DNA from 2 places in the Rummeliibacillus sp. SL167 genome. Region 1 is predicted to be linked to the other one. Evidence: riboswitches for the same ligand, from Rfam matches in the RefSeq annotation. Region 1 holds a riboswitch; the other holds the start of a gene.
What was found. Region 1 has a riboswitch for thiamine pyrophosphate ahead of FEZ13_RS12675 (ABC transporter substrate-binding protein). Riboswitches for the same ligand answer to the same signal wherever they lie in the genome.
Positions count from the first base shown of each region.

Region 2: it holds a riboswitch for thiamine pyrophosphate, as region 1 does, so the genes downstream of both, FEZ13_RS03580 (thiamine phosphate synthase) here and FEZ13_RS12675 (ABC transporter substrate-binding protein) in region 1, are expected to answer to the same signal.

Region 1 is NZ_VCBM01000002.1:266,702-271,740, reverse strand. It holds gene FEZ13_RS12690 (ABC transporter ATP-binding protein) at 1-339, opposite strand, end outside; gene FEZ13_RS12685 (ABC transporter permease) at 344-1,096, opposite strand; gene FEZ13_RS12680 (thiamine-binding protein) at 1,093-1,386, opposite strand; gene FEZ13_RS12675 (ABC transporter substrate-binding protein) at 1,623-2,618, opposite strand; TPP riboswitch at 2,727-2,836, opposite strand; gene FEZ13_RS12670 (hypothetical protein) at 2,897-3,646, opposite strand; gene FEZ13_RS12665 (S8 family peptidase) at 4,127-5,039, opposite strand, start outside.
Region 2 is NZ_VCBM01000001.1:795,567-800,605, reverse strand. It holds gene FEZ13_RS03600 (MoeB/ThiF family adenylyltransferase) at 1-420, opposite strand, end outside; gene FEZ13_RS03595 (thiazole synthase) at 413-1,183, opposite strand; gene thiS (sulfur carrier protein ThiS) at 1,185-1,379, opposite strand; gene thiO (glycine oxidase ThiO) at 1,369-2,442, opposite strand; gene FEZ13_RS03580 (thiamine phosphate synthase) at 2,429-3,058, opposite strand; TPP riboswitch at 3,189-3,288, opposite strand; TPP riboswitch at 3,365-3,473, opposite strand; gene FEZ13_RS03575 (YkvI family membrane protein) at 3,911-4,984, opposite strand; gene menC (o-succinylbenzoate synthase) at 4,981-5,039, opposite strand, start outside.

The sequences.
Region 1 (5,039 bases):
TTTTTCTAGCCATTCTTTCGCTTCTTGTCTATTGGGTTTACCCGTAAGTTCTTGCACAAGTACAATATTTTCAAGGACTGTTCGCCACGGAAATAGCGATGGCTGCTGCGGCATATAGCCGATTAATCCTCGTTTACCGTGGATCACTTTATGATTTAATGTAATCGCTCCATCATCTGGCTCCATGATCCCTCCGATTAGGTTAAAAATAGTGCTTTTACCACTTCCAGATGGTCCAAGAAGGGCAACGAATTCCCCCTCTTCTACATGGAGCGAAATATCTCGTAAAACTTCTGTTTCAGCAAAGCTTTTTTTGACATGTTCAATGTTTAATAACATTTCCCTACCTCTCTATCTTCCCCTTGATGAATAGCTTTTCAAATGCTTGAATAAGACCAAACAACAGTACACTTAAAAGCATAATGGTAAAGATTGCTACAAATACATGATCGGTACGAAAGGATGCTTGAGATAAGGTCATATAAACCCCAATTCCTTGTTTTGCACCTAACCACTCTGAAATAACCGCTCCCATGACACTATAGGTTGCTGAGATTTTAAGACCTGAAAACAGTGAAGGAAGAGCATAAGGCAATTCTAATTTCCAAAACATTTGTGTTTTCGAAGCGCCTGCCATCTGCATATAATATTTGAGTTCGGGCGCTGTGTTTTTAAAGCCATCTAGTGCTGCAACAACGATCGGGAAAAAGCAAACTAATGCTATAACAATCAGTTTTGGCAAAAGACCGAATCCAAACCAAATGATCAGCAAAGGTGCTAAAACAATAATCGGAATATTTTGCGATAAAATAAGCAAAGGGTAAGTCATTTTTTGTACGATCGGCAAAATATGTAGAATAACAGCAATGATAAAACCAGCAGCACTACCGATAACAAGTCCTAGAATGGCAAGCTTTGTCGTTGCCAAAATATCTGTTGAAAAACTAGGAATCACTTTAAATCCTTCTGAAAATATTTGAGAGGGTGCTGGTAATAGCCACGCTGGTGTGCCTGTGATTTTCACAATGATTTCCCAAAGACCTAAAAGAAAAAGGAGGACAATAATCGCTCCCCCATTGCTCCGCAACCATTTCATGAGCGGTATTTCTCCGTTAAGGTATCCATTGTAATCCCTGTGGGTTGGTACAAAATTTTTACTTGCGTAATCACATTGACACATCCGAGTTCAATCATTTTGTCATTCATTTTCTTAATGATCGCCATTAATGCTGATATGTCCCCTTCCATCGTTGTTTCAAGGGGATGCACTTCATATTTGACACCAGATTCGTCGATCACCTTAATCGCCGCATCCACAAAAGGAATTACATCCTCGTAATTTTCTGTTTTCGGTAAAATTTGCACACTAATTAAAGAATTGGCCATGATGATTTCCTCCTTTATTCCTCATTGACTCATTACTAGCAGTAAGATCTCCTCTTAAAACCTACTAACATATAGAAGGGGATGAAGCAGCCCCCACTACTGTTATTAGAGAACAATGAAAAACTATAGAACTGCCATTTTCATTGATAAAGATCTGCTTTTTCTTTCATTTTATAAGTGAAAAAGTTTATTTTTATCATATTCTTAGAGCTAAATTGACTTTCAGTGTCCTGCTATTATTGCGGTAAAAAGTCGTTTGTAAATGCTTTTTTAGGATCAAATTTTCCTTCTAGTAGACCATGGTCATCCATCCAATTTGCATAGTTTTCCCAAACTTCAAGCTTTTGTTCGCCCCATTGTTTAGCGTCATCTTGATATTTGTCAGCAAGCCATTGTTGACTTTTCTTTACCAATTTAGGATCTAAATCTGGTGCTGCTTTGATGAGAATATCTGCCGCTTTATCTGGTTGATCAATCGCATATTGATAGCCTTGAGATGCAGCTTTGACGAATGCTTTTACTGTTTCTGGATCATTTTGAATCATTTTTTCGTTTGTTGCTAGAACAGGCGTGTAGTAATCTAATTTTTTACTGTAATCTGTTAAATAAATCATATTTAGTTTTTCACCACGGAGTTCTGCTTCAACACCTGTCCAACCATAGTAAATCCATGCAAAATCTACATCTTTTTTGACCATTGTAAAGAAGTCTGCATCTCCTGCATTGATAATATCTACCTTTTTAACATCTGCATTTTCTGTCTTCATCAATGAATCGATAACGGCTTTTTCAACGGGTGAACCCCATCCACCATAAGTTTTTCCTTCAAAATCTTTTGGCGTTTGAATGTTTTTGGCTACTGGTGACGCAAAACCAGAAGTATTATGTTGAATAACTGCTGCAATCGATACGAGAGGAACCCCTTGTACACGAGCTTGTGTGATTCCCTCTTGATAGCTTACCCCAAAATCAGCTTTTCCAGATGCTACAAGTTGATCTGCCCCTGTATCGCCTGGTTGGATAATCTCTACATCTAAGCCTTGTTCTTTAAAATATCCTTGGTCCTTCGCTACATATAGTCCCGTATGGTTTGTATTTGGTGTCCAGTCCAAAACAACTGTTACCTTTTTCAATTTTTTCTTTGAGGTTTCCTTTGCATCTTTTGAGTTGTTGGACTGACAACCCGCCAATACTAATATGCATACTAATAGAAACATATAAAATTTTTTCAACTTTCTTGCCTCCATTTTGTTTTTTGACTAGTTCAAAGTAAAGAAAAACGCCCGGAACCATTCCGGACGTTAACATACATTTAAAAAATCGTTTATTATAATATATCATGATTTTTAATTGATGTTCCCTCCGCTGATATTAAACAGATCAGGTTCTAAGGGTCAGTATCTATCGGATACATTCTCAGCTGGCATCACCAGCCCCCCTACATTCTTCATACATATGAACTTTTCAGTTTCATTATATCAAAATGAATGAAAATAGGAAGGAACATCTTTTAAGATGTTTTATGCAATATTCGTTCTTTTAGTTCTAACATTTGTTTTTTGGATGGATATAGTATTTCAGAAGTTAATGCTTTGTCAATTGAAACAAGCGCTTGATCCGCTTCATCCGCCTTCAGTTGTGCGTCTGCCAAGTAATACCAATAGCATGAGAAATCATATTTCTGTAATAGTCGCTTATAGTAAGCAACCATTTTTTTGAAATAGTATGGATATACCTCTTGAGCAATCTCCAGATCTGTACCGTTATAGCGATAAACCTCCACCATGTTAGCCTCTCCAGTATCATGAATCCATATAGCCAACTCAAATTGGCCATCTTTACCAAATCTTCCGGGCATGTCTTCTACAAAAAGCTTACTATAATATACGTAATTTGTTAGTAAACTGATAAAACCATAGACTTTCCATTGCAGCAAAACAAGTTGTGACCATATACCTTCTATTTGCCACCCCACTACTAATGAGTTAACACCTTGAGTAGTCAGTGGGACAGCCATTAAATCAGTAATTGCGTAACCTTTACCTTTTATTTCAATCATCGGGCACCACAAATTATAAGATTTTTTTAGTAATAGTAGATAATTTTCACCTTTAAACTCATATGCAACAATTAGCTCCTTTAATCTGTCGCCATCTATATCTGCCAATAATATTGCAGGTCTGTTATTGGCGTTTTGTATTTTCAAAATAGTGGCTGTTGGTGGCAATATACTCTCCAATAATTGTTCAAATTCATCCATTATCTACCCACCTTTTTACCGTATTGTATGCGTGGTATGGAGGTGAGAAATAGTTAGATGTGATAGTCATTCATAAAATTCCATGGATTTTTTGAAAGTTAATCAAATGAAAAGCTAGAAATCATATGTAAAAGAAAAGTGAGTTTTATTTAGATAATACTTAAAAAATTCATAAACTGTAGCTTCGACATAGTGAGAATCTTCTCCATTCCTCTCTATTGTTTGAGATCAATTGGTCTATTATTCCCAAGCAATCGATCTCTTACTTTACTTAAGTACTGATGTGGTGGGGAAGCATAAATGCAGTAAAAAGCCTCTGACTAAGCAATGAGGCCACTGAAAAAGTCAATGCATCTTCAAAAAAATGATAAAAATAATCTTTTTTAGTTCATAAAATTAAAGAAAAGATGGATTTTTATCAATGAAAATAGAGATTCTATAGTTTTTCAGTGTTCTCCTAAGCAATCAGAGGCTTTTTCATTATTTTGAAATGTTGATATAAAGTTTGCCTGCAGCTTTTTGAAGTGTTTCGTTTTTAAAGCTATCTACTGCTTTTACTTCGATAACCGCTCCATCCGCTACGGTTCCTTCTGGTACAGTCCAGTATCCTACATAATGTCCTGGTGATTCTTCGGATAGTGGTAATTCTGTTGCATTTTGTGCGGTACCGTTCACATTCGTTAACGGCATATGAATATAGAATGTTGATTTTAAATCTGGCTCGCTATCAAATGTGATTTTAACTGTTTTACCAGTTGTCAGCGTAATGTCATCCGCAGGCGTTAAATTTTCAATAACGGGTGCTGAATAATCCGCAGCGATCGAAACTTTTTTCGTTACTTTATTGCCAGCTTTATCTTTTGCCATAACTTTAATGTCGTTGACTCCCTCATCTAAAAGAATACGAAGAGTGTATTTGCCATCCGTCACTTTAGCATCTTTTCCATTTACTCGAACCCAATCAAGATTTTCGTCGTTAATGGAACCTTCAACGGTAGCCGTCTCTCGATTTGTCTTAGAACCATCTTTTGGACTATCGATGGTTAGGGATGGTTTTTTTGTATCTAGAATCACTTTGACAGATTCAGATTCACCAGTTACTTTACCGTCTAGCTTAGAGACTGCCGAGAATGTATTAGCACCTTCTTGTAATGTAGCTGGAATCGAGAATTGGCCATCATCGCCTACAACAGCTTGTCCTATTTCTTGATCGTTTTGTTTGAGCGTGATCTCAGTTGTTGGCGAAGCCGTACCTTCAACCTGAATAGCTGCTTCATTTGTCACTTTGTTTGCGGTTGGAGATGTAATGACTGGATTATTCACTTCATAGCTTACGCGTGCTCGAATCATATAGTTTCCTTCATCAGCTGGTGATTTTGACCAACTTCCTGAA
Region 2 (5,039 bases), on a different contig from region 1:
GTTATGCTTTACGGCGAAATCATTCAGTAAAAAGCGTGTTTCAAAATTATCAGTGGCATCAATGATCAAATCTACATGTTGAAATGCTGAAAGTCCTGATGGTGTTAGATCCTGCACAAATGCTTCGACTTTTACTTCCTGATTGATCGCTTCTAATCTTCGCTTCGCCGCAACAGCCTTTGGCAAATGCTCACGCACGTCTTCCTCACAATATAATTGCTGACGCTGTAAATTCGACCGATCCACATAATCACGATCCACAATCGATATCTTCCCAACACCTGCACGAGCAAGCATCTCGGCATTTCCACTTCCCAATGCTCCTGCTCCAACAATCAGTACATGCTTTTGACAAATTTTTTGCTGTCCTTCATATCCAATTGGCGAAAACAATTCTTGTCTTGAATAGCGACTAGTCAATAACGCTCATTCCTTGTGTTGGACTGCTTGCTTGTGCTCGTGTTTTTTTCTCAATCATACCTGCTTCAAAACCAAGCCTACCTGCACGGATTGCTAATTTCATCGCTTCTGCCATTTGGACAGGATTTTTCGCACCCGATACGGCTGAATTGAGTAATACGGCATCAGCTCCCAACTCAAGGACAAGTGCTGCATCAGAAGGAGTACCGATTCCTGCATCTACAATAACAGGTACTGTTGCTTGTTCAATGATGATTTGTAAATTGTATGGATTCAAAATTCCTTGACCTGAGCCAATAGGAGAAGCACCAGGCATGATGGCATGCACGCCAAGTTCTTGTAATTTGTGAGCAAGTACTACGTCGTCTGAAATATACGGAAGTACAATAAATCCTTCCGAAAGAAGGATTTCACATGCGCGATACGTTTCAAATGGATCCGGCAATAACGTATCATCACAGCCAATTACTTCAACCTTGATCATATCACAAAAACCAGATGCCTTAGCGAGTTTTGCAATGCGTACAGCTTCCTCAGCTGTTTTAGCTCCCGCTGTATTCGGAAGTAAACGATAGTTTGATAGATCAATCTTATCTAGCAAATTGGGTTGTGATGGTTCAAAAATATTCATACGACGTACAGCAAATGTTAAAATTTCAGCCTCTGAAACTTCTATCGCACGACTTTGAATATCAAAATCTGAAAACTTTCCTGTTCCAAGTAATAATCTAGATGTAAATGTATATGGTCCAATTTGATACATATTAACCGCCTCCTACAAATGTCACAATTTCGATTGTATCGGTTGACTTTACAACCTGTGAATAATCTTCTTTTTGTAAAATAACTCCATTTTGTTCCACAATCACCATTTTATCTTGGAGTTTTAAATAGATAAGTAATTCCTGAATCGTTCCTACAGTTTCCGGTATTTCTATCGTAGTCCCATTAATAGACATAATTCCCCACCATTTTATTTGCCATGTATTCACCAACAAATGGACTCAACAAAATGCCATTTCGATAATGCCCCGTGGATACAAATAGTCCCTGAATCGTAGGATGTGCTTCCATATATGGTCGCCCCTCATTCGACTCTGGTCGTAAACCTGCCCAAGTACGATCCCAAGTCGCATCCTGTAAAGCAGGAAGGATTGAAAAAGCGCGTTGTAAAATATCTGCTACACTAGATGCCTTCACCTGTTCTTGAAAAGAATGAGGCTCCATCGTCGCGCCTATTACATATTTGCCATAACGTTTTGGAGCGATGTAAAATCGTTTCAAAAATAGCGGAGCCTTTAGTAAAGGACGATTACTTTTTAAGGAAATCACTTCACCTTTTACTGGATACGTACCATAATTTTTATTAAATTGCTTTAGAAATGGCGTACTCCATGCCCCTGTTGTGATACAAACCTGTTTGCAAGGGAAAAAGCCTTCTGTTGTTTGGACACCGGTCACTTTTTCATCCTTTACAACAATTTGTAGGACAGTTGTATATTCGAAGATTTCGGCACCGCTAGCTGCGGCCGCAAGTGCTTGTCCTTTTGTCAATGCTGGAGCTAAAACATGTCCGTCTGTTGGATAATAGACTGCACCTACTATTTCTGAAGAAACATTTGGCTCGACCTTTCTTACTTCTTCTGAGGAAAGTAATACGGCTTCCTCTCCTGCTGCTATTTGCCAAGTACGAATTTCTTTAATTCTTTGCCATTCTTCTTCCGTATGTGCAATCCGATAGATTCCCTTCGCTTCATAGCCAATATCAATTCCCGTTTTTTCACGGATTTTTTCAGCAACTTTTGGGAATAAGGCTCTGCTTTTTCTAGCCATATCATATAAAGGATCATATTCGTCCCATTCAGCTTGAACGCCTAGAAGCCCTGCGGCTGCGTGAGAAGCACCAGATGCAATGTCGTTTTTTTCAAGAATGGCTACATGTAGCCCCTGCTCTGCAAGACAATGTGCGATTGTACTACCGATGACACCGCCACCAATAATAATACTGTCATAACTTTTCATCTTCCCACTCCTCGAGTTTATATGCATATTCTTTTACTTTCTCAACTGGATCAATAGCCTGCCATATCCCCGACATAATGGCGATTCCAGAAGCCCCTGCCGCACAAACTTCCTTCGTATTTTGTGGAGTGATTCCACCAATAGCGATCACAGGCTTTAAAACCTTCTTTGTTAGCTGCTGCAATAATTTTGTACCACGGCAAGGTCTTCCTTTTTTACTTGTCGTATCAAAAATATGCCCGTAAAGTAACCAGTCGGCTTTTGTATCAGAGGCCTCTTCAAGGGAGTGAATGGATGCACCAATATGAAGAGCTGGAAATTTATCACTAATAATAGCGACGGGAATACTGCGGTAACCAAGTTGCACATGACTGATACCTGTAGCAAGCGCAACATCAATACGGTCATTCACGACCAGTTTCTCTAACGGAAAACCTTGTTGTTGTAAGTTTTGAATACAATCATATAGCTCAGATGCTGTACGATTGGGCTCTCGTATATGCAAATAGCTTAAATATGGTTCTAATTTTGGTGCAAAATGAATCACTTCCTCTAAGGAACGCTCACCATCCGTTATGATATGCAACTCTATTTTTTTATCCAATTCTTTCATCATCCCATTCTTCCATATCGAATCACCCGACGTTGAAATAAAAATAACGATTTATTCACTTCCTTTCGTTGCAATCCCATACAAAAAGCCACCTCTCAAGCTCGAAGAAGTGGCTAAAATTTTGTACGATATAACAAAAGTAGCGCCACTTCCCTTCGCTAGTATTATCTAGATCAGGTCATAAGAGTTGAGTTTTTCTCTCTCAGCATATACATGCACCCCTAGTGGTCAATCCCATATTTAGTTGTTCATAGAATAGAAGATAAAAACGTCCTTGCTTCCTAAGGTCAGGAAACAAGGACGTGTATATGCGATATCCTAATGCTTCCCTACGCTAGCATAATCTAGATCAGGTAAAAGGATCATGAGCTTACGGCTCTACTCTCAGCTGGCAACACCAGCTCTCCTAGCAATTATTGTATGAAATTACAAGTCAAAGTATAGCACTACCGATTTAATCGTTCAATAGCCTACTTGAAATTTAATAGATGTTGAAGATTGAATAATAGTATCAGTTGTGTTGATTAGGGAAAAATGGGTAATAAATTTAGCATGATTCTAAAAAACATGTATTTTAACTCCATTCATGTAGATCTTCGGCTTACTCGAGTCCTCGAAAATGTATGCACATTTCCTTTGTGCGGTGTGGATTCAGGAAGTCCATTCAATGCCCCTCGGGAAAAGCGAACAGTTGAGATCCCACAGCGAAGCGAGGAGGCTCAAGCCGCGCCCGCAGGAAAGCGAGCAAGCCATAGCGGAAATCAGCGAATACACTATATTTTGTGGAGAAAACTGGATAATCCACCCTTGTAAAAGCATATGATAAAAATAGTTTTTAGAATAATCACTAGCAAGCTATTTTGGGATGAGTATCTTTTCTTTTGAGTATTTAACATTTTTAATCCATGCAATAATGATTGAAATGATCAACACAAATCCTAAATAACCCATTGCTGGGTAAACAGCACTAACAAGTTGGATAAAGCCGACAAAACTTAAGGCGAATCCAGCTAAACCAATTACCCACACAATCCATTTAAAATGCTTGCTTTCTAACGGTACGATTCGAGCAGTAAATGCATAGAGCATCCCCACAGCTGTATTATAAATCATACCAAGTAAAGCAATGGCCATAATGACACCAATAGCAGGTGACATTTTAGTCGCTAAAAGAAGCATTGGCATATCTGCCCCACCAATTTGATCTATTTTTGTGAAAATTGCGACATTTATAAGCAAAATAAGAATACCTAGTCCGACTCCACCTAAAATCCCGCCATGTTTTGCTATTTTTTCACTTTTTTCTACTCCTCCCATAACGGCTAGCATCGATGCTCCTGCTGCAATATTATAAGATACATACAACAATCCTCCTAAGAACCAATTGGCAGCACCAGAAGTTTGTTTTTTCGCTAACATATCCATGTCAGCAGCACTTAAATCTGTGGTAAAAAGAGAATATATCGCAATAATCACTACTAATAATAAAAGAAAAGGTGTAATCGCACTAATCGCACTAATAATTTTATGAACATTAAACATGAGCGTTAATACTGTAATGATTAGCATAAACAAACTACCATACACGGCTGGAAGACCAAACTGACTTTCAAAAATGGAGCCTGCACCTGCTAGCATAACGACTGCAACACCAAATAAGAAAAATGTAATGACAAAATCTACAACAACTCCAATATATTTACCACAAATTTGATAGACAACTTCTTTATGAGAAGTCGCATGCAAGCGACTCCCTAATGTTGTTAAATTCATGCCTAAAAATGCAAATAGTGCGGTTGCAAGAGCTGTTCCTGCAACTCCCCACCAGCCAAAGCTAGTGAAAAATTGCAAGATTTCTTGACCAGAAGCAAAGCCTGCGCCAACAATGACGCCGATGAATGCCCCTGCCATTTGGATACTTTTCTTCATCGAACCGCCTCTTCATCTGCTAAGTTATATTCCTTCTTCTTCACCGTCAATTGAT